Regions from separate parts of the Kitasatospora sp. YST-16 genome, predicted to be linked through region 2. Evidence: riboswitches for the same ligand, from Rfam matches in the RefSeq annotation. Region 2 holds a riboswitch; each other region holds the start of a gene.
The links. A riboswitch is a leader RNA that binds a small molecule or an ion and turns the genes downstream of it on or off. The one in region 2 is predicted to bind cyclic di-AMP.

Region 1 (5,442 bases), 1.7 Mb from region 2:
CTCTCCCACTCCTCGGCGCGCAACGGACGTACGGTCAAGTCGGGGTGTCGAATCGTCATGCCGCCCTCCCTATCACCGCCCCCCACCCCCGGCGAGCGAATAACCGCCCCGCCGCCGACGTGTCCCCGGCGGCCGAAACCCGCCGGGCCCGGCACCGTCCGCTGCACCCGGTGCCACCCGCCCCGTCGACGCGGGCACCCGCGGTGGATAAGGTCGGTCCCCATGGTCGGCAGCGCGCGTCCCAGTGCGACGGGCCGGGACGGCGGACCGTCCCGCGAACCCGTGACGGCCCGGCTGCGCGCGGCGCTGTATCGGGCCCGGCGCAGGCTGCGCCGCACCGGGGTCGACTACTTCCGCGGCGACGGCGCCGACTGGTGGGCGTTCGCCGCGCTCGCCCTGCTCGTCCCGCTGCTGGTGCTGCTCAACATCCTCGTCCCGGACTGGGCCCCGCCCACCGCCCTGGTGCTGCCGGTGCTGGCCGGCGCGCTGCTGCTGCGCCCCGGCACCCTGGTGCTGCTGTACGCCGTCGCCGCCGCCGGGCTGATCACCGAGTCGCTGGTGCACACCGGCGAACAGGTGGCCAGCGAACGCCCCGAGGCGTACACCCACGGCGTCACCCCCGGCGCCGCCCTGGTGGTCGGCGCGGTCGGCGTCGCCGGACTGCTGGTCGCCCAGTTCCGCCGCCGGATCGGCGTGCCCTGGCGCGGCGGCTCCACCATGCTCTTCGACCTGCGCGAACGGATCCGGGTGCAGGGCCGCGTCCCGCACCTGCCCGACGGCTGGCACACCGACACCGCGCTCCGCCCGGCCGGCGGCCAGTCCTTCTCCGGCGACTTCATGGTCGCCGCCCGCACCGGCCCGGTGCTCGAAGTGGTGCTCGCCGACGTCTCCGGCAAGGGCATGGACGCCGGCAGCCGCGCCCTGCTGCTCTCCGGCGCCTTCGGCGGCCTGCTCGGCTCGCTGCCCGCCCACGACTTCCTGCCCGCCGCCAACGGCTACCTGCTGCGCCAGGACTGGGCCGAGGGCTTCGCCACCGCCGTCCACCTGGTGGTCGACCTGGACACCGGCGAGTACGAACTCCTCTCGGCCGGCCACCTGCCCGGCATGCACCGCCTGGCCGGAGCGGGCCACTGGGAGGTCAAGGAGGCCGAGGGCCCGCTGCTCGGCGTCTACGACGGCGCCAAGTTCGAGGGCGTGCGCGGTACTTTGGGACCCGGCGACGTGCTGATGCTGTGCACCGACGGCATGGTGGAGGTCCCCGGCCGGGACCTGGGCGAGGGCATGGACCGGCTGATGGGCGAGGCCGACCGGCTGGTCGCCACCATCCCGGCGGCCGGCCGCCCCGGGGCCGCGGTCCGGCTGATCGACAGCGTGGCCAAGCACGTCAACGACGACCGGGCGGTGCTGCTGGTCTGGCGCCGCTGAGCCCCGCCGGGGGCGCGGTCGAGCGGCGCCGGTGCGGTGGCGGGGCGGCGGCGGGGCGGTGGCCCGGAGGCGCTGCCGGGTGCGGGGGAGCGGTGTGCACGGAGTGCCCACGGAGTGTCAAACCCGGGCGTTGATCTTCGGCCAATTCCGGTGCCCGGCCCGGCCGGTGGGCCGCCGACCGGCCTGCCTGCCGGTTTGCCGCCCGGGCCGCCGCGGACCGCCTCCCGCCGACGCTCCGTCAGAACCCGTCCGCTATCGTCACGGTCGGCGGAAATCAGTCCCACCACCCGGGTTGGAGCCCCCGGCGACGGGGCAAGTCCTTTACGCAGTCCGCACGAGCGACCACACTGAGTCCGGATGGAGTGGTGGGGACACGGGGGGCAGGGGCCGGTTTCCGCCTGGAGCCGTCGGCGGTTCCGACCTGAATCCCCGCCACGAATCGAGGAAGTGAGTCCCGGTGGCCTTCTCCGTCTCCGCCCTTGTCCTGTTCGGCGTCATCGTCGCCATCTTCATCCGCAACAAGCAGATGAAGGGCGGGCACGCCATCGTCGCCGCGCTGTTCGGCTTCATGCTCAGCCAGTCGACCATGGCCGGTCCGATCCAGCAGTTCCTCAACTCGGTCTCCAAGGCCATCGCCGGCATCGCGGGCTGACGCCCCGCCGGCACCGGGGGGAGCGCGTTCCGGCGGGCGGGGGCACCCCCGTTCCGGACCAAAGTCCTGCCCGCGGGTGACCAGGGTCACCCGATCCGTCACGCCAGGTCAGCGCCCGGGCGCATACGGTGGCCGAAGTCGCCCACCGTATGTGGTTCGTGGGCGCATCGTCATGATCCCGTACGCGCACCGCAGCCCGCCGTCGGCGGAGCGTGACCTGGCGGACCGTCAGCCCCCTCCCGATCCCGGGACCGGGGCCTACCGGCGCTTGCCAGCTCCGCGAACCGTGGGTTTTGCTTCCTCCGCAGCCCGGACATCGGCCGGGCTGGCCGCCGAGCGGAACGCCTAGTCCTGCCGCCGCCCGGTGCCGACCAGAGACCACGCCACGGCAGGAGCGGGGGAACCACAGGTAGTACGCCGGACCCGGAACGCACGGGGACGGCTCGGGGTGAAGCCGCGGAGACCGCGGCCGGGCAACTCTCGCCCGAACCCGACAGCTCACCTCGCAGGCGTCGGAGAGGAACAGCTTCATGTCCGCTCAGGGCAAGCACCGCAAGCCGCGCCTGGCCACCGTCGTCCGCATCGCCATCGCCGCCGGCGTCGCCGGCGCCGCGGTCGGCCTCCCGGTCACCGCCGCCTCCGCGCACACCGCCGACCAGCACGACGGCGGCCGCCAGTGGGCCAACGTCTCGGTCGACGCCACTCCCGTCGCCGACACCACCGGCTCCGCCGCCCAGCAGGCCGCCGAGACCTACAAGGTCGCCTCCGGCGACACCCTCTCCAAGATTGCCGCCGCGAAGAACGTGGACGGCGGCTGGGAGAAGCTCTACCAGGACAACCGCTCGGTCATCGGCGGCAACCCGAACCTGATCTACCCGGGCCAGCAGCTGACCGTCAACGGCCAGGCCGCCGCGGCGACTTCGTCCGCCCCGGCCGCCTCCTCCTCGGACGCCGCGGCCCCCGCCGCCGCCCCGAAGACCTCGACCAAGTCGAGCAGCACCGGCACCGCGAAGGCCAAGGCGCAGACCCAGACGCAGACCCAGGCCCCGACCCAGAAGTCGGCGTCCTCGTCCTCCTCCTCGTCCGCCGCGAAGTCGTCGACCGCCACCACCTCCGGCAGCTCCGCCGCGAGCTCCTCCTCCGGCTACGTCGCCCCCGCGCCGGGCAGCGTCACCACCGGTTACAAGGTGGCGGGCTCCAACTGGTCCAGCGGCTACCACACCGGCATCGACTTCCCGGTCTCCACCGGCACCAGCCTCAAGGCCGTCGCCAACGGCACCGTGGTCTCGGCCGGCAACGGCGGCGCCTACGGCAACCAGGTCGTCATCAAGCTCGCCGACGGCAAGTACGCCCAGTACGCGCACCTCTCCTCGATCTCCGTCTCGGCCGGCCAGTCCGTGACGGCGGGACAGCAGATCGGCCTGTCCGGCGCCACCGGCAACGTCACCGGCCCGCACCTGCACTTCGAGATCCGCACCACCCCGGACTACGGCTCCGACATCGACCCGGTCGCCTACCTGGCCGCCCACGGCGTCAACGTCTGACCCCCGGCACCACACCCCCGAAGGCCCCGCGCTCGGCTGCGCGGGGCCTTCGGGCCGTCCGGGGGCCGGGACGGAGGGGATCCGGGGCCGGGACGGAGGGGAGGGGCCGCCCGCGGGCGGGGAACGGCGAAGGCCCCGACCGCGTCGCGGTCGGGGCCTTGTCGTGGAGCGGGTGACGAGAATCGAACTCGCGTGACCAGTTTGGAAGACTGGGGCTCTACCATTGAGCTACACCCGCAGGGAAGCGCCCCGCCACCGCAGCGGTGGTGAGGACGGCCCCAGCGTACCTGGTCGGGTCGGTGGATTGCACACTCCTTCCCCGTTGTCGGCTCGCCGATATCGCCCCGGTCGGGGGCGGGTCGACGTGTACTCTTCTGCTCGGCACCACGGGGTGTGGCGCAGTTTGGTAGCGCGTCCGCTTTGGGAGCGGAAGGCCGTCGGTTCGAATCCGGTCACCCCGACCGTGTGCGGCAGGGTCTCGTCGGCGGCGGGGCCCTGTTGTCGTTGCGGCCCGGCGCCGCCGTCCCCGCTCCCGTCCGCACCCAGGTGCCGGGCACAGTCGCTTTCGTGGTACCGGTAGGATGGACCGCTGGCGGTAGTACGGACAGCATTGCAGCCCCAACCGCCTATCGCCCTGACCGCAAGCCCCCTAGGAGACCCAACCGTGAAGAGCGCCGTCGAGACTCTGAACCCCACTCGGGTTCGACTCACCGTCGAGGTGCCCTTCGAGGAGCTCAAGCCCAGCCTCGACGCGGCGTACAAGAAGATCAACCAGCAGGTCACCGTTCCGGGCTTCCGCAAGGGCAAGATCCCGAACAAGGTGATCGACCAGCGCTTCGGTCGTGGCGCGGTGCTGGAGGAGGCCGTCAACGACGCGCTTCCGCGCTTCTACACGCAGGCCGTCGACGAGGGCCAGATCGACGTGCTGGGCCAGCCCGACATCACCGACATCGAGGGTGTCGAGAACCTGGCCGACGGCGGGGACCTCAAGTTCACCGCCGAGGTCGACGTGCGCCCCGAGGTCACCCTCCCCGAGTTCGCCGAGATCGAGGTCGTCGTCGACCCGGTCGTGGTCGGCGACGAGGACGTCGAGAAGTCCCTCGAGCAGCTGCGCGAGCGCTTCGCCTCCGTCAAGGACGTCGAGCGCGCCGCCACCGAGAACGACATCGTGGTGGTCGACCTGGAGGCCAAGGTCGACGGCGAGGTGCCGGAGGACGGCACCGCCACCGGCGTGAGCTACGAGATCGGCTCCGGCCGCCTGCTGGACGGCATCGACGAGGCCGTGGTCGGCCTGTCCGCCGGCGAGTCCAAGACCTTCACCACCACCCTCAAGGGCGGCACCCAGGTCGGCAAGGACTCCGAGGTCACCGTCACCGTGACCACCGTCCAGGAGAAGGAACTCCCGGAGCTGGACGACGAGTTCGCGCAGCTGGCGAGCGAGTTCGACACCCTGGAGGAGCTCCGTGCCGACTCCGTCAAGCGCCTGGAGCGCATGAAGGAGTTCGACCAGGCCACCCAGGCCCAGGAGAAGGTCCTCGACGAGCTGCTCGCGCGGGTCGAGATGGAGTACCCGGAGAAGCTGCTCGCGGACGAGATCGGCACCCGCAAGCACAACCTGGAGCACCACCAGCTGGAGCCGATGGGCCTGACCCTCGACACCTACCTCGCCTCCCAGGACAAGTCCCGCGAGGACTACGAGAAGGAGACCGAGGAGCAGGCGAAGAAGGGCATCAAGACCCAGTTCGTGCTGGACCAGATCGTCAAGAACGAGGAGCTGGGCGTCAACCAGGAGGAGCTCACCGAGCACCTCATCCGCCGCGC
Region 2 (5,442 bases):
TCCTCCGGGGTGTGCCGGTACTCGCGCAGGGTGAGCCGGGGGCCGCGCAGCCGGAGGGTTTCCATGCCGGCCGACCCTACCCGGCGGCCGTCCGGGGACCGGCTACCGTACCGGGGTGGACGACGACGACCTGCACCTGCTGCCCCGTACCCGTGCCGCCGACCTGCTGGACTGGGCGGCCGAGGCGGGGCTCGACCCCGTCCCCGAACCGGCGGTGCGGACGGTCCTGACCCTGCTGGAGCTGGGCGGGGCCCGGCTGCACGACGGCATGCCGGAGCTCACCTCCCCCGTGCTGGAGCACCTGCTCTACGAGCAGCTCCACCTGTACGTGCAGCCGGACGGCGACCCGGCGGCCTACCCGGCGGCGGTGCGGCTGCTGATCGAGTGGCAGCGGGCGGCCCGGCGGCTGAACGCCAAGCGGGCGGAGAAGCTCCGCGCGGAGGCCGACTGGCAGGGCGAGGTGCTGCTCTCGCTGCTGCGCCGCGCCGACCTGGTGACCTGGCCCCGACTGTACGCGCTGCTGCTGCGCGCGGACGGGGTGCCGACCGACGACCCGGGCCCGGTCCGGGAGTGGCTGTCGGCGTTCCGCGAACGGCCCGAGCCGGAGCGGTTCGCGGCCTTCGACCGGGTGCCGGGCCTGGACGGGGACGGCCACTGGGACCAGCCCGGGCGGCCGCTGCTGATCGGCGTCTCCACCGACGGGGCGCGGCGGCTGCTGGAGCAGGGCCTGATGCGGCGCAGCTACCGCAACCTGGCCGAGCTGAACGCTCTCGGGCTGCCGATGCCGGCCGAACTCGCCGGCGCGTTCGAGGAGTTCGAGGAGGCGGTGGCGCAGGCCGCGATCGACCTGTGCGGCGAGTGGACCGTCCCGGGGCTGCCGCGGCTGCTGCTGGAGGAGTTCCCGGAGCTGGCCCCCGAGGAGTACTGAGGGCCCGGGGGCGGCCCCGCCGGTCAGGTGGCGGCGGGGGCGTTCCAGCCGGCCAGCAGGCGCAGGGCGTCGGCGGTGGGGGAGGCGGGTTCCACGGAGTAGACGCACAGCGTCTGGTCCGGATCGCCGGGGGCCTGGAAGGACTCGTAGGAGAAGTGCAGGTCGCCCACCAGCGGGTGGACGTAGTGCTTGGCGCCGTGGGTGCGGCGGAGCACCCGGTGGTCGTTCCACCAGGTGGTGAACTCCGGGCAGCGCAGGGTGAGTTCGCCGATCAGCTCGGCGAGCCTGCGGTCGTCGGGGTGGCGGCCGGCCTCCAGCCGGAGCATGGCCACGGTCTCGGCGGCGATCGTCGCCCAGTCGCCGACCCGTTCGCGGGCCTGCGGGTCGAGCAGGTAGTAGCGGGCCATGTTCCGGCGGGTGGCCGGGAGCGCGTCGAAGTCGGTGAGGACCTCCCGGGCGAGGCGGTTGGCGGCCAGGACGTCGGTGCGCCGGCCGAGGACGAACGCCGGGACGTGCGCCAGGGTCTCCAGCATCAGGTGCAGCCCCGGCCTGACCCGCTGCGGCCGTTCCGGGGCGCGGCGGGCCGCGTGCTCGGCGGGGAGCAGCAGGTCGGCCAGGTGCTCGCGCTCGGAGGGGTCGAGCCGCAGGGCCCGGGCCAGCGCCTGGACCACCTCGGTGGACGGGCGCCCGGCCCGGCCCTGTTCGAGGCGGGTGTAGTACTCGGTGCTGACGCCGGCCAGCCGGGCCACCTCGTCGCGGCGCAGACCGGGCACCCGCCGCACCCGGCCGTCCGCGGGCAGCCCGGTCAGCTCCGGGGCGATCGCGGCGCGCCGGGTGCGGAGGAAGTCGGCGATTTCCCTGCTGCGTTCCATGGACCAAGTGTGCGGGCTGCGGAGGTGCGCCGGCGGGCCGTGGGTGGCCCTGGCGGTACCAGTCGGCGCAGGGTCCGCCCGGGGCCGTCCGCGGGGCCGCCGGGCTGGTCTGCTGGAACTGCGGCCGGAGCCTCCGGTGCCGCAACTCCCGTTTCCTGCAAGGAAGGTCCACCATGTCCACGCTCACCTCCCTGCCCCTGGCCGGCCGCACCGCCGTGATCACCGGCGCCTCCAGCGGCATCGGCGAGGCCACCGCCGAGGAGCTCGCCGGGCTCGGTGCCCGGGTCGTCGTCCTGGCCCGCCGCGCCGAGCGGCTGGCCGCGCTGGCCGACCGGATCGAGCGGGCCGGCGGGTCCGCCCTGGCGATCGCCGCGGACGTCACCGACCGGGCCGCGGTGCGGGCGGCCGCCGACCGGGTCGCCGCCGAACTGGGCGGCGCGGACCTGCTGTTCAACAACGCCGGGGTGATGCTCCCGGCGCCGGTCGAGGAGGTGGCCGTGGACCAGTGGCAGCGGCAGATCGACCTCAACGTCTCCGGGCTGATGAACGTCATCGGCGCGTTCACCCCGCAGCTGGTCGCGGCCGCGGCCGAGCGCGGCGTCGCCGACCTGGTCAACACCTCGTCGATCGCGGCGCAGAACATCTTCCCGACCTTCGCCGTCTACTCCGCGACCAAGGCCTACGTCACCCACCTCTCGCGCCACCTGCGGGCCGAGCTGGGCGCCAAGAACGTCCGGGTCTCGACGATCGAGCCCGGCATCGTCGGGACGGAGCTCCAGGACCACGTCACCGACCGGGGCGCGCTCGACTGGCTGGCCGGTTCCAGGGAGACGGTGGAGTGGCTCGTTCCCGGCGACATCGCCAGGACGGTCGGGTTCCTGGCCGCCCTGCCGCCGCGCGTCAACCTCCAGCAGGTCACCGTCATGCCGACCGGCCAGGCGAGCTGAGGACGGCCCCTACGGCTGGAGGCCGAGCTGCCGGAGCCAGGGCAGCGGGTCGACGGGGGCGGCGCCGTCGGGGCGGACCTCGAGGTGCAGGTGCGGGCCGGTGACGTTGCCGGTGGCGCCGACCGCGCCGAGGACGGTGCCGGGGGCGACCGGGCCGGAGGCGGTGGCGATCCGGGAGAGGTGGCAGTACCAGAGCTCGGTGCCGTCGGGGAGGGTCTGGATGACCCGGTAGCCGTAGGCGCCGGACCAGCCGGCCGAGGTGACGGTGCCGCCGGTGACGGCGGTGACGGGGGTGCCGGTGCGGGCGGCGAAGTCCAGGCCGGTGTGCAGGTGGGCCCAGTGCTCCCCGGCCTGGGCGAACGGCGCGGTCAGCCGGTACCCAGCCACCGGCAGGGCGGGCGCGGACCGGTCGGACTCGGCCTCGGCCTGCCGCTCGGCGCGCTTGGCCTGGGCCTCCTGCGCGGCGGCGACCCGGGCCGACTCTTCGACCGCGGTGCGCTGCCCGTCGGCCTGCTGCAGGATGCGGGCGGCCAGGGCGAGGCCGGGGTCGGCGGCGAGCAGGCCGTCGGAGGCTTCGTCGGCGGCGGTGACGGGGGCCGGGGCCGGCGCGGCGGCGGCCTGGGCGGGGGCGGCGGCGAGGCCGGTGGCGCCGAGGGCGGCGGTCATCGCGGTGACGCCCAGCAGGGGCGCGCCGGTCCGGGTCTGACGGGGCAGCCGGTGCCGGACGGCCTCGGTCCCGACCGGGTGGTCGAGGAGCTGGGTGCCGGTGCTCTCGGTGTGGGTCGACGCCACGGGGGCGCGCTCCTTCCTTCCCTGCCGCCGACCGGGTTAGCTGACGGGTTCGGAGGTGGAAGGTCTCCTACGGTCGGGCCCAGGGCCGTTCCGATTCACCCCGGTGGAACGTGGTTCCCCGGCTCCTGGACCGGCCCCGGGGGGCAGGTCCGGATGGATTAGGCGTGGCGCACGGTGCCGCATGGTTACGGCGTTGCCGACCGCGCTGCGTTATCAAACGTTAATCCTATGGACCCCATGATTCCAAGCGCCTACCGAGGTGCAGTGAAACTTTCCTGACGCCCTATGGGCGATTTGTGACGGTTCGCCAAGGTGCTCGGTTTCGGACATGACGGACCGTGACGGGGCGGTTGAGTATCCGTACTCACGACCTCCTCCCGCCCCGGCGGGACCCTGGGCGCATGACCGCATCCGTGCCGCACCGCACCACCTCCGCCTACTACCTGCAGGCCGTCGCCTCCTTCGGGTTCGCCACCGCCGCGCTCGCCCTCGGGATCGCGTACCTCCCGGCCAGCGCCTGGATGCGCGCCTTCCTCGGGGTCGGGCTGCTGTACGTGATCACCTCCGCGTTCACGCTGGCCAAGGTGGTCCGCGACCGCCAGGACGAGGGCGCGATCACCAGCCGGGTCGACCAGGCCCGGCTGGAGAAGCTGCTCGCCGAGCACGACCCGTTCAAGGTGGACGGGATCTGAGGGCGGGGGGCGGTGGCGGGAACCGGGGCCGGGGCGGGGGGTTGACGGCTAAGGCTATTAGCCTTAGCTTTATGGCTATCGGCAGCAGCCGGGCCCGGAGAGCCCGGAGCGCCGGACGCCCGCCAGGAGGCCCGCGATGAACAGCACCCTCGGCACTACCACCCGGTACCTCGACGTCACCGGCGGCCGGATCGCCTACGACGACGCCCCCGGCGCCGGCGTCCCGGTCGTCCTGCTGCCCGGCATGCTCGACAAGCGCGCCGTCTACCGCCACCTCGCCCCGCTGCTGAGCGCCGCCGGGCACCGGGTGGTCACCATGGACCTGCGCGGCATGGGCGAGTCCTCGACCGGCTTCACCGACCACACCCCGGCCGCGATCGCCGAGGACCTGGCGGCCCTGCTGGCCCACCTGGACCTGCGCGGCGCCGTCCTGGTCGGCAGCTCGTACACCGGCGCCACCGTGGTCCGGGCCGCCGCGCTCGCCCCCGAGCGCACCGGCGGCGTGGTGCTGATCGACGCGTTCATCGAGAACCTGCCGCTGAACGGCTTCCAGAAGGCGCTGTTCGGCCTGGCCGCCCCGCTGGTCACCGCGTTCCCCGGCCTGTGGGGCACGATGCAGAAGTTCTACTACCCGGCCGGCAGCAGGCCCGCCGACTTCGAGGACTACCGGGCCGGGCTGGCCGCGATGCTCCGCGAGCCCGCCCGCAAGGCGGCGCTGCGCGGCTACCTGAAGGGCGACTCGGCGCCGGTCGGCTGGTGCGCGGCCGTCGACGTGCCCGCGCTGGTGCTGATGGGCGACCGGGACCCGGACTTCCCGAAGCCGGAGCTGGTCGCCGACCGGCAGGCCGCCGCGCTGCGCGGCCGCAAGGTGATGATCGGGGGCGCCGGCCACTACCCGATGGCCGGTCACCCGCAGGCCGTCGCCGACACCCTGCTGCCCTTCCTGGCCGAGCTGCCCGGCACCGGCGGGAGCGCCCGCTGATGCCCCGCGCCGGACTCTCCACCGCCGCCGTGGTGGACCACGCCCTCGAACTGATCGACGAGCGCGGCGCCGAGGCGCTCACCCTGGCCGCGGTCGCCGCCAGGGCGGGCGTCGCCACCCCCTCGCTGTACAAGCACGTCCCCGGGGGCCTGCCCGAGCTGCGCCGGCTGGTCGCCGTCCGCACCACCGGGGAGCTGGCCGACCACCTGGCCGCCGCCGTCCTCGGCCG
Region 3 (5,442 bases), 2.7 Mb from region 2:
CGTACACGCAGGTCACCTGGATCATCCGGCCCAGCACGTGCGCCAGCGGCAGGAACAGCAGGGTGCACGGCGCCCGGCCGGTCGCCTCCTCGAACACCGGCTCCAGCAGGGCGTGGCAGTTCGCCGCCTCGGTGAGGAAGTTGGCGTGGGTGAGCAGGCAGCCCTTGGGACGGCCGGTGGTGCCCGAGGTGTAGATCAGCGTGGCCTCGTCGTCCGGGCCCTGGGCCCGTCTGCGGCGCGTCAACTCCTCGGCGGGGACGGGGCGGCCCAGCTCGGCGAGGGCGCCGACCGCGTCCTCGTCCAGCCGCCACAGCGGCACCGTCCCGCCGGTGCGGGCGATCGCCACGGTCAGCACCTCGGCGGTGCCGGCGTCCTCCGCGACCGCCAGCACCGCGCCGGAGTCCCGGACGATCCACTCCGCCTGCTCCACCGCGGACGTCGGGTACACCGGCACCACGCAGGCGCCGGCCGCCCAGGCGGCGAAGTCCAGCAGCGTCCACTCGTACCCGGTCCGCGACATCAGCACGATCCGCGCGCCGGGGCCGACCCCGACCGCGACCAGGCCGCGGGCCACCGCCGCGACCTGCTCCGCGAACTCACGGGCCGTCACGTCCCGCCAGGAGCCGTCCGGTTGACGGCGCGTCACCACCACCGCCTCCGGCGCTTCCCGCGCGTTGCGGAACGGCAGGTCGCCCAGGACCCCGTCCGCGGGCGGCGGCACCAGGTACGCGGACCGGGCTTCGACGACCCGCCCGCCGGTGCGCAGCACCTCGACGGGCGGACGGGCGGCGCGGGCGGCCCGGGCGAGGGGGTGTGCCATGAGCGAACTCCCTTGGGTGGGGTGGGGGTTCGCCCAGGTTAGGTACTCGCCGGTGAACTTACTAGACAGTAAGTTACTTGACAGTTGCGGAGGTTGTGGAGGTTTCGGGACCGGCGGGGCCGCGGCCGCCCGGCGGGGCGTCAGCCCTCTTCGATGGTCGGGGGCTTGGGGAGGAGGCGTTCGCCGTCGCGGGTGCCGCCGGTGCGGGCGATGGTGCGGCGGTCGGTGGAGAGGTAGTCGCGGACGACCAGTTCCACCGCGTCCTGGGGGCTGGTGGCGCCGACGCGCATCATCACCTCCAGGGCCAGGTCCGCGTCCAGCGTGATCGTCACTTTCGCCATGGTGCTGCTCCCCGGTCGTCGAGCCCCTGCCGAGGCTCCGTCGAGGCTCGTCGGGCCTCGTACGGCCGAGGATAGGCCGCTGCCCCCGGGGCCGACCAGGTCCCCGGGGGCAGCGGCGGTCGTGCCGGTGATCAGACGCGGCCCGCGAAGTCGGGGGCCCAGTTGGCGATGGTCTCGGTGCGGACGCCGGAACGCGGGTTCGCGGCCTCGACGTACTTGCCGTCACCGACGTACAGGGCGACGTGGTAGACGCCCGAGTTGGAGCCGTTGCTGGACCAGAACAGCAGGTCGCCCGGCTGCAGGCTGTCCAGCGAGACGCGGGTCGAGTAGTCGGCCTGGTCGGCGGCGACGCGCGGCAGGCTGATGCCGGCCTGGCGGAACGCCGCCTGGGTCAGGCCGGAGCAGTCCCAGCCGCCGTTGCCGGTGCCGCCGTAGACGTACGCCTGGCCGAGCTTGGACAGCGCGAAGTCGATCGCCGCGGCCTTGGAGCCGGTCGCCTTGGTGGCGGCCGTGGCGGTGGTGGTCGTCTTGGCGCTGGTCGAGGCGGTGGCGGTGGTCGCGGTGGACGACTTGGCCGGGGTGCTCGACGACTTGGCGGCGGAGGAGCGGTCGCCCTTCCAGGACGAGCCCTGGTGGGTGCTGGCGGAGGAGGAGGTGGTGGCGGCCGGCGCGGACTGCTGCTGCGCGGTGGCGGCGCCGCCGAGCGAGAGCTGCTGACCCGGGTAGATCATGTCCGGGCCCTCGGTGAGCACCGAGCGGTTGAGGTCGTACAGCTTCTGCCAGCCGCCGTCCACGTGCTGGCTCTGCGCGATGGTGGACAGCCAGTCGCCCGCCACGACGGTGTAGGTGCCGGCCGACTGGTCGGCGGTGGCGGCCGGGGCGCTCTGCTCGGCCTGCGGCTGGGCCTGCGACTTGCCCTGCGACCAGCCGTTCTGCGACCAGCCGTTCTGGGACTTGCCCTTGCTGCCGGACTGCGACTGCGACTGCGCGGGCGCCTGGGTCTGCGACTGCGACGGCGCGGCGGTGGCGGACGAGGCGGAGCCGGAGGTGTCGACCTGGGGGGCGGCACCGCCCTTGGTCAGGCCGGCCTGGATCGAGCACACCGGCCAGGCGCCGGGGCCCTGCGAGGCCAGGACCTTCTCGGCGACCGAGATCTGCTGGTCCTTGGTGGCGAGGTCGGCGCGCGAGGCGTACGCGGTGCCGCCGAACTCGGCCCAGGTGGAGGCGGTGAACTGCAGACCGCCGTAGAAGCCGTTGCCGGTGTTGATCGCCCAGTCGCCGCTGGACTCGCACTGCGCGACCTTGTCCCAGGTGGAGACGGTCGCCGCGGAGGCGACGCCACCGGTCAGGCAGGGGATCGACAGCCCGATGCCGACGACACCGGTGGTGGCGATCAGGCGGCGGGCGCGCTTGGAGCTGATGGGCAGCATGAAGAAGCGTTCCTCTCCCACGCCTGCGAGGTGAGCTGTCGGATTCGGGCTGGAGTTGCCCGGCCGCGCGCACCGCGTGGTGCGCCCGGCTTCACCCCTAGCCCCGTGCGGTCCTTCGACCGCCCGGGGCGACTTACCTGGTTCCCCCGCCCCTGCCGTGGTGCGTTGTGCATGAGCCGACCCGCCCGGCGGCAGGACTCGGCGTTCCGGGCGAACTGGGTCCGTGTGTCCACGAACGTGGGCAGGAGATTAAGCGGAATTAAGGAGAATCCGCAAATGCCCGTGACCGGCATCACAGTGGCCGGAATGGGTGATCAAGGGATATTCGGCGAACTCCGCGAGCGGCGGCGAATTCTGGCGGGACGTCAGGCGATAGGTGATCTTGTGCCCGTTTTGCTGCACTATGCTGAGTTATGCGGGATTATTCACGTTTGGTCACCCGGTGGGCGGGTCATTTGTCGCCGTATGGGCGTTCTGTCCTTGACCGGAAGCGCCCCGCCGCACCCCCCTGACGGTACGTCAGAATGCTGAAGCGAAACCGAATCCGCCGCTTTCCGGCGCCCGCGCTGCCTATGCTGCCCCCGACGGCTCAGGGCGGCGGAACCCGGAAGGGCGGCCACGGTGGAACAGCGGCAGGACGAGGAACGGCAACCGCCGCCGGTACGGCACCGGCGCCCGCCGGTCGGGCGGCGCCGGATGCTGACCTGGCTGGCGGCCGGGACGGCGGCGGCGCTCGGCGGGGGAGTGGTCCTGCGGCAGTCGCTGGCCGGGGCCGACGAACCGGCGGGAGCCGCCGCCGCGCGGACCGGCACCGCCACCCCGGCCGGCCACCCGCACGGCACCGGCGCCCCACCACCCGCCGCCGGCAGCCCGCAGCCCTCCGCCCGGCCCCCGGTGCTGGACACCGGCGGCCGCAAGTGGTCCGACGCCAAGGGCTGGGGCGGGAAACCGCCGGGCCCCGGCAGCGCGGTGCGGATCACCGACCGGGTGGTGCTGGACGCCGACGCCGAGGTCGGCTCGCTGCTGGTGGAGCCCGGCGGCTCGCTGGTGTTCGCCGCCGACCGGACGCTGACCCTGGCCAGCGCGGGCAACGTCGAGGTCCGCGGCGTCCTGGCCCTGGCCCCCGACGCCGCGCACACCCACACCCTGCGCTTCCCGCACGTCGACGAACACCGGTTCGCGGGCGGCGGGATGACCGTCGTCGACAGCGACACCGGCCTGTGGGTCACCGGCCAGGGCTACCTGCGCCTGGACGGCGCGCCCCGCACCGCCTGGGTCCGGGCCGCCGCCGACCTGGGGCCCGGCGACACCGCGCTGAAGCTGGCCGCCGCCCCCGACGGCTGGCAGCCCGGCGACGAACTGGCCGTCACCCCGACCGCGCCGCCCGACACCGCGGACTTCTCCACCGCCTACGACCTGGTGACGGTCGCCCGGGTCGACGGCGCCACCGTCACCCTGACCGGCCCGCTGCGGCACGCCCACCCGCGGGTGGCCACCGGTGGCGGCGCGACCTTCGGCGCCGAGGTGCTCAACCTCAGCCGCAACGTCCGGATCGAGGGCACCGAGCAGGGCCGGGCCCACGTCCACCTCACCTCCAGCCGCCCGCCCGACGTCCGGCACGCCGCCCTGCGCTGGCTCGGCCCGCGCGCCGACGGCAAGGACAGCTGGGACGGCAAGCCCGTCACCGAACCCGTGCTCGGCCGGTACGGGCTGCACTTCCACATGCTGCTGGACACCTCGCGCGGCACCGTGGTCGAGGGCGTCGTGGTCCGCGACACCGGCAGCCACGCCTTCGTGCCGCACGCCAGCCACGGCATCACCTTCCGCGGCTGCATCTCCCACGACACCTGGGAGGACGCGTACTGGTGGGACGGCCCGATCGACACCCGCACCCCGCAGGGCCCCTCGAACGACATCGCCTACGACGGCTGCGTCGCCTCCCGCACCGCCTTCGAGCCCAACCCGCGCGCCTACCGGCTCACCGGCTTCAGCCTCGGCGCCGGGACGGGCTCCTCGGCCCGGGACTGCGTGGCCGTCGGCGTGCAGGGCGCCACCGGCGCGTCCGGCTACGAGTGGCCGGAGACCAGCGAGGGCGTCTGGACCTTCGAACGCTGCCTGGCGCACAACAACCTGCAGAACGGCATCTTCGTCTGGCTCAACGCCGAGCACCACCACACCGTCACCCAGTACGCGGCGTACCACAACGGCGGCTGGGGCATCGAGCACGGCGCCTACCTGAACGACTTCGACTACACCGCCTCGGTGCTGTACGGGAACGCCGCCGGCGGCATCGCCGTGCACGCGCTCGGCCGCGACAAGGGCACCGTCTTCGACGGGCTGCTGATCGACGCCGCCGGGCAGTCCGACTACGCGGTGACCACCCTCAAGCACCAACTGGCCGGCGAGGCCGTCACCCTGAGCCGCAGCCGGCTGACCGGCTACCGGAAGGCCGGGGTGGCGTTCCGGGCCACCGGCGACGGCAAGCCCGACGACATCGCGGTGCTGGACTGCGCGTTCGGCGGCCCGCCCGGCAGCGAACTGTGGCTCGACCCGGACGCGCCCGACCCGACCCGGATCCTGTTCCGCCCGGCCGGGCAGGCGCAGACCGTCGCGCTCGGCAAGGGCGGCGGCCCGGGGCTCGCCGGCACGCCGTGGAACGCCACCACCACGCCGGCCGAGGCCCCCGTCCCGCCGCGCCCGGTCGCCCTGCCCGCGCTCGCCTTCACCGACCGCGCACCCGGGACGGGACGCGTCACCACCGGCTGAGCGGCAGCCTGACGGAACCGGTCAGTGCGAGGCACGAGGAAGCGCGTCGGGGCCGGTCGGTGCGCGGCACGGGGGAAACGCATCG
Region 4 (5,442 bases), 2.2 Mb from region 2:
ACGCGGGGGCGGCGCTCAGCTCCGGAGCTTGGCCACCTCGGCCGTCCAGTCCTTGGTGAACTCCGCGACCCCGATGCCGAGTTGGGCCTTCATGGCGCGTTCGAGACCGCCCTCGCCGAAGGCCCCGACGGTGCGGTAGAACGCCACCAGCCGGTCCTGCCCGTACCGGCGGGCGATCAGGTCGCAGGCCAGCCAGGCCAGCTCGTAGGCCTGGGCGATGCCGGCCGCCCCGGCCGCGAACGCCTCGTCGGCGGGCAGCGCGGCGGGCATCCGGCCGGCCTGGACGTCCTTGGCCAGCTCGGGGGCGATCTGCCGGACGGTGCGCCCGGTGTCCCGGTAGCCGGTGTAGTCGGCGACGCCCTCGGAGAGCCACAGCGGCGTCCAGGACCTGGTGTCGGCCCGGGTGGCGACGTGGGTGGCCTCGTGGGTGACCACCACCCGGCGGCCGAGCTCGCTGAGCTGCCGGTAGGCGTCGGGGTTGACCACGATCCGGTCGGCGGGGGTGTGCACGGGGGCGCCGCCGACCGCCAGGGTGACCGCGGCTATGCCCTGGTAGGCGTCCGCGGAGACGTCCATCCGGCGGGCGAACTGCTGCTCGGTGAGCGGCAGTTCGAGCAGCAGCCGGCCCGCGAACGGGCCCCAGACCGCCTCCACGGCGGGCACCGCGCGGTCGGCCAGCTCGGCCAGCGCGGCCAGTTCCGCCCCCTCGCCGAGGCCGAGCACCAGGCTGTGCCGGCCGTCCGCGGCCCGGACGGTGCCCAGGTCCCAGGGCGCGGCCGCGCCGGTCGCCGTCTCCCGGGCCACCCGCCAGCCGTCCGCCTCCCGCACCAGCTCGACCTGCCGCTCCAGCAGCGCCGGGTAGTCGTCCACCCCGGCCAGCCGGTAGCCCAGCTCGGCGCCGACCCGCACCCGGTCCGCGTCGGCCGGCGGCTCGGCGAAGGAGGTCAGCCGCAGCGTGTACTCGGCGAAGCGCAGCCCGGCGGTCCGGGCCAGCAGGTCCCGGTCGGCCTCCTCGGAGCCGTCCGCGGAGACCGCCAGCAGCGCGGCGGTGTCCCGCCCGGCCACCGCCCGGGCCCGCTGCCCGAGCAGCCGGACGGCGGTCTCCCGCAGCCCGGGGGCGCCGCGGCGGGCGCGGCGGGGGCCGGGCGGCCGGGCCGCAGCAGGGGCAGCGACAGCTGGGTGGCCCCGGCGGCGGCCAGCAGCAGGGCGGCCCGCCGGGACAGCGGAGCACCGGCCCGCGGCGGCCCGGCGGCCGTCGTCAGGTCGGTGACCAGGGGTTCGTCGACGAGGCTCAGATCCGCACCACCGAGCTGACCGGCATCGCGCTGACGCTCTCGTAGCGGACCCGGGCGCCGGGGTGGGGCGCGTGCACGACGACGCCCCCGCCGGCGTACATGCCGACGTGGTGCCTGTCGTTGAAGAAGATCACCAGGTCTCCGGGCCGGGCTTCGGCGAGGCTCACCCGCCGGCCGGCCGAGGCCTGTTCCTGCGAGGTCCGCGGCAGGGTCACTCCGGCCTGCCGCCATGACCAGTACATCAGACCGGAGCAGTCGAAGGTGCCGGGGCCGGTCGATCCGTAGACGTACGGGGAGCCGATCCTCGAGACGGCGGCGGCCAGCGCGGCGGCGGCCCGGTCGGAGGAGGGCGGCTGGTCGCCGAGGTCGATCCGGTCGGTGCCGCGGGTGGCGCGCTGCCGGGCGGCCCGGGCGTCGTCGGCCGCGATCCCGGCCCGGTCGGCGGGGGCGAGGCCGTTCAGCAGCCGCTGGGCCCGGGCCAGCCGTTCGCGGACGTCGTCCTTGGCGGCGGCCAGCCGCTGCCGGGCCTGTTCGAGCTCGGTGAGCTTGGCGCCGGCCTCGTGCCGCCGCTCGTCGAGCCGGCGCGCCCGCTCGGCCACGTCGCGCAGCCGGTCGCCCTGCCGGGCGGTGGCCTGTTCGAGCGAGCGGGCGCCGGTGAGGTAGCCGGCCGGGTCCTGGTCCAGCATCAGCCGGACCGCGGGGTCGATGCCCTGGGCCCGGTACTGGGCGGCGGCGACGGCGCCCAGGTCGCCGCGCAGCCGGTTCAGCTCGTCCTGCCCGGCGGCGACCTGGTCCTGCAGGGTGCCGGCCTCGGCCTGCAGCCGGCGCTGCTGCTCCAGCGCGGCGTTGTACTGCTCGGAGGCCCGCTCGGCCTCCTCGTAGAGCTGGTCGACCTGCGCCTTGACCTGGTCCTTGGTCGGCGCGGGGTCGGCGTGCGCGCCGCCGACGGTCAGGCCGAGCGCGCTGGTGGCGGCGGCGGTGAGCGCCAGGGCCCGGGCGAGGCGCTGGACGCCGGGCAGTGGGGTGCGGCGGGGCACGGACACGCGCGACGGCTCCGTTCTGCGACCGGCCTCCGCCGCCGTCCGCGGTCGGACGGCCGTCCTCGCGGGGGCCCGGGGGCAGAGGTTAGCGAGTCGGATCGATCCAGTCCAAACCCCGACAGCACCGAATATTTGACCATGAATCGGACACCCGAACGGAAACGGCCCGGCACCCCGTGCGGGGTACCGGGCCGACGGCTCCGACGGAGCGTCAGATCCGGACGATCCGGTTGATCGGCATGACCGTCGCCGACTCGTAGCGGACCTGCGCGCCGGTGTGCGGGGCGTGGATGATCTGCCCGTTGCCGACGTACATCCCGACGTGGTGCTGGTCGCCGTAGTAGATGATCAGGTCGCCCGGGCGGGCCTTGGAGATGTCGGTGCCCAGGCTGGTGCCGGCCCCGGCCTGCGCCTGCGAGGTGCGCGGGATCGACACGCCGGCCTGCTTGTAGGCCCACTGCATCAGCCCGGAGCAGTCGAAGGTGCTCGGACCGGCCGCGCCGTACGAGTACCAGCTGCCGAGCTTGGAGACGGCCGCGCCGACCGCGTTGCCCGAGAAGCTGGAGGACGCCGGGGCGTTCAGCTCGACCCGGGTGGTGTCGCGGGAGGCCCGCTGCGACTGCTGGGCGGCGTCGGCCTTCGCCCTGGCGTCGTCGGCGGCCTTGGCCTCGGCGGCGGCGAGCTGCTCGCGCTCCTGCTGGGTCAGCGTGTTGAGCAGGTCCTGGGCCTTGGCCAGCTTCGCCTGGACGTCCTCCTTGTCGGCCTTGAGGGCCTTGGTGGTGGTGTCCAGTTCGGCGAGCTTGGACTCGGCCTCCTTGCGCTGCGCGTCGAGCTGCGCCTGCTCGTCCTTGAAGGTCTTCAGCAGGTCGGCCTGGGTGGAGCCGACCGCGTTCAGCGCGCCGGCCTGGCCGAGGAAGGCGTCCGGGCTGCTGGAGAGCATCAGCTGCATGGTCTGCGGCATGCTGCCGGTGCGGTACTGCTCGGCGGCGATGCCGGCCAGCGCCTCGCGGGCGGTGGTGACGTGCTCCTGCTGGCGGGCGAGCTGGTCCTGGAGCTGGCCGACCTGCTGCTGCAGCGCCTGCTGCTTCTCGACCGAGGCGTTCAGCGCCTCGGTCTTGACCTCGGCCTGCTCGTTGAGCTCGTCGACCTGGGCCTTGACCTGGTCCTTGGTCGGCGCCGGGTCGGCGTGCGCGCCGCTCTGGGCGGACAGCGCCACGGCAGCGGCGGCGGTGGCAGTGAGAATCGAGACCCGGGCACGGCCGACGGGCTTGGGACGGCGATGGGACGCCACGAAGGCGGACTCCTTCTTCCTCACACCGCCTACCGGGTGAGCTGACGGGTTCGGGCCGGAAGAGATGCCCTACGGCGCTTCACCGACCGCGCGCGGCGGTCGACCGGGCGCCGATTCACCCCGGGGGAACATGGTTCCCCGGCTCCGTTCGACAGCACCCCCGCAGGGGTATCCCCGTCGGCAGACCCGGTGTTGACGGTCTGCCCGCTGCGTCACGGACTCGGCGGCGACCTCCGCCGCCGCCCCCCTTGGGCGATCGACACTGCGGTGGTCGAGGCACGACCCTAGTAACCGATCCGTGATCCGTTCAAATCCTTGTCGGAAAAAAATCTGATTCTGAATCAAACACCCCGGTAAATCTGACCGAACGTGATCGATTCCTTACCCCGAGCACAGCGTTTCCCGCCATTCACCCGGGAAACACCACACCCGGGCGTGTCTCGAATCACAGGGTGATTCCGACCCGCCCGGGCGTGTCACGGTGCGTCAATTGTTGCCCAGTGGGGCGTTTGTCCGATTCGTCGGGCCGTCAGGCCCGCTCGCTCAGACCCGGCGGATGGTCGAGATCGGCAGGGTGTCGACCTTCATCGTCTTCACCACGTCACCGGTGCGCGGCGCGTGCACCACCAGGCCGTTGCCGATGTACATGCCGACGTGGTGCCGGTCGCCGTAGTAGACGACCAGGTCGCCGGGCTGCGCGTTGTGCCAGTCGGTGCCCACGTTGGTGCCGTAGCTGCCCTGGTCCTGCGAGGTGCGCGGCAGCGAGACCCCGGCCTGCTTGTACGCCCACACCATCAGGCCGGAGCAGTCGAAGGTGCTGGAGCCGGTGGCGCCCCACACGTACGCCGAACCCTGCTTGCTGAGCGCGGCCGCCACCGCGGTCGCCGCGTAGCCGCTGGCCGGCGGCAGGCTCTTCGGGTCGATCCGGTCCGCGCTGCGCGAGGCGGTGCCGCCGGAGCCCTGGAGGATCGCGGCGCGGTCCGCGGCGTTCAGCTTGGAGAGCAGCTTCTGCGCCTCGGCGAGCTTGCTCTGCACGTCGTTCTTGGCGTCGTTGAGCGCCTGGGTCTGGCTGTCCAGCTCGTGCAGGACCTGGGCGGCCTCCTGCTTCTGCTGGTCCAGGCGGCGCTGCTGGTCCTTGAGCGACTTGAGCGTCTCGGCCTGGGTGCTGGCCGCCTGCCCGAAGGAGGTGGCCTGGGTGAGGTAGTGGTCCGGGTCAGAGGAGAGCATCAGCTGCATCGACGGGTCGACGCCGCCCTGCCGGTACTGGTCGCCGGCCACCGCCGCCAGCCCGGAAGCCAGCTCGGTCAGCTGCTCCTGGCCGCGGGCCACCTGGTCCTGCAGGTCGTCGGCCTGCTTGCGCAGCTGGTCGGCCCGCTCCTTGGCGCCGTTGTACTTCTCGGCCGACTGCTCCTGCTCCTCGAGCAGCTTGTCGACCTGCGCCTTGACCTCGTCCTTGTTCGGCTGGGCCGGCGCGGCGTGCGCACTGGCCTGGGCCGTCAGGGCGACCGCGGTCGCGGCGGCGGCGGTGAACACGGAGATCCGCGCACGGCTCGGCTGCTTGGGACGGCGGTGGGAGGCCAAGGGTGAGCTCCTTCTTCCTGCTGGACTCACCCCGACGAGTGAAGGTCCGGAATATAGGTTTGACGCCAGACCCTAGTGAAGTCCCAGCCCCCGCGTCCACTCCCGGGGGCTTCCGGTTCCGCCTCCCCGCCCCCCTTCACCGGACCGTCACACCCCGGCCGCCCGCAGGCCCGCTGACCGCCCCTCAGCTGCGGGCCAGCCGGTTCAGCAGCAGCACCGAGGCCACCGGCCGCGC

Region 1: it holds a riboswitch for cyclic di-AMP, as region 2 does, so the genes downstream of both, OU787_RS10020 (M23 family metallopeptidase) here and OU787_RS17910 (M23 family metallopeptidase) in region 2, are expected to answer to the same signal.
Region 3: it holds a riboswitch for cyclic di-AMP, as region 2 does, so the genes downstream of both, OU787_RS34530 (transglycosylase family protein) here and OU787_RS17910 (M23 family metallopeptidase) in region 2, are expected to answer to the same signal.
Region 4: it holds a riboswitch for cyclic di-AMP, as region 2 does, so the genes downstream of both, OU787_RS07900 (C40 family peptidase) here and OU787_RS17910 (M23 family metallopeptidase) in region 2, are expected to answer to the same signal.

Annotation. Positions count from the first base shown of each region.
Region 1 is NZ_CP113837.1:2,209,726-2,215,167, reverse strand. It holds gene OU787_RS10035 (GNAT family N-acetyltransferase) at 1-59, opposite strand, end outside; gene OU787_RS10030 (PP2C family protein-serine/threonine phosphatase) at 223-1,425, shown strand; gene OU787_RS10025 (hypothetical protein) at 1,883-2,077, shown strand; cyclic di-AMP (ydaO/yuaA leader) riboswitch at 2,483-2,602, shown strand; gene OU787_RS10020 (M23 family metallopeptidase) at 2,608-3,621, shown strand; tRNA gene OU787_RS10015 (tRNA-Gly) at 3,786-3,859, opposite strand; tRNA gene OU787_RS10010 (tRNA-Pro) at 4,009-4,082, shown strand; gene tig (trigger factor) at 4,286-5,442, shown strand, end outside.
Region 2 is NZ_CP113837.1:3,894,398-3,899,839, reverse strand. It holds gene OU787_RS17930 (GNAT family N-acetyltransferase) at 1-65, opposite strand, end outside; gene OU787_RS17925 (hypothetical protein) at 116-928, shown strand; gene OU787_RS17920 (helix-turn-helix domain-containing protein) at 952-1,800, opposite strand; gene OU787_RS17915 (SDR family oxidoreductase) at 1,974-2,747, shown strand; gene OU787_RS17910 (M23 family metallopeptidase) at 2,757-3,539, opposite strand; cyclic di-AMP (ydaO/yuaA leader) riboswitch at 3,550-3,714, opposite strand; gene OU787_RS17905 (YiaA/YiaB family inner membrane protein) at 3,941-4,231, shown strand; gene OU787_RS17900 (alpha/beta fold hydrolase) at 4,368-5,213, shown strand; gene OU787_RS17895 (TetR-like C-terminal domain-containing protein) at 5,213-5,442, shown strand, end outside.
Region 3 is NZ_CP113837.1:1,243,603-1,249,044, reverse strand. It holds gene OU787_RS05685 (AMP-dependent synthetase/ligase) at 1-820, opposite strand, end outside; gene OU787_RS05680 (hypothetical protein) at 961-1,161, opposite strand; gene OU787_RS34530 (transglycosylase family protein) at 1,293-2,591, opposite strand; cyclic di-AMP (ydaO/yuaA leader) riboswitch at 2,597-2,766, opposite strand; gene OU787_RS05665 (hypothetical protein) at 3,213-5,357, shown strand.
Region 4 is NZ_CP113837.1:1,739,354-1,744,795, forward strand. It holds gene OU787_RS07890 (hypothetical protein) at 16-1,065, opposite strand; gene OU787_RS07895 (C40 family peptidase) at 1,292-2,338, opposite strand; gene OU787_RS07900 (C40 family peptidase) at 2,547-3,626, opposite strand; cyclic di-AMP (ydaO/yuaA leader) riboswitch at 3,637-3,793, opposite strand; gene OU787_RS07905 (C40 family peptidase) at 4,170-5,207, opposite strand; partial or broken gene OU787_RS07910 (NYN domain-containing protein) at 5,392-5,442, opposite strand, start outside.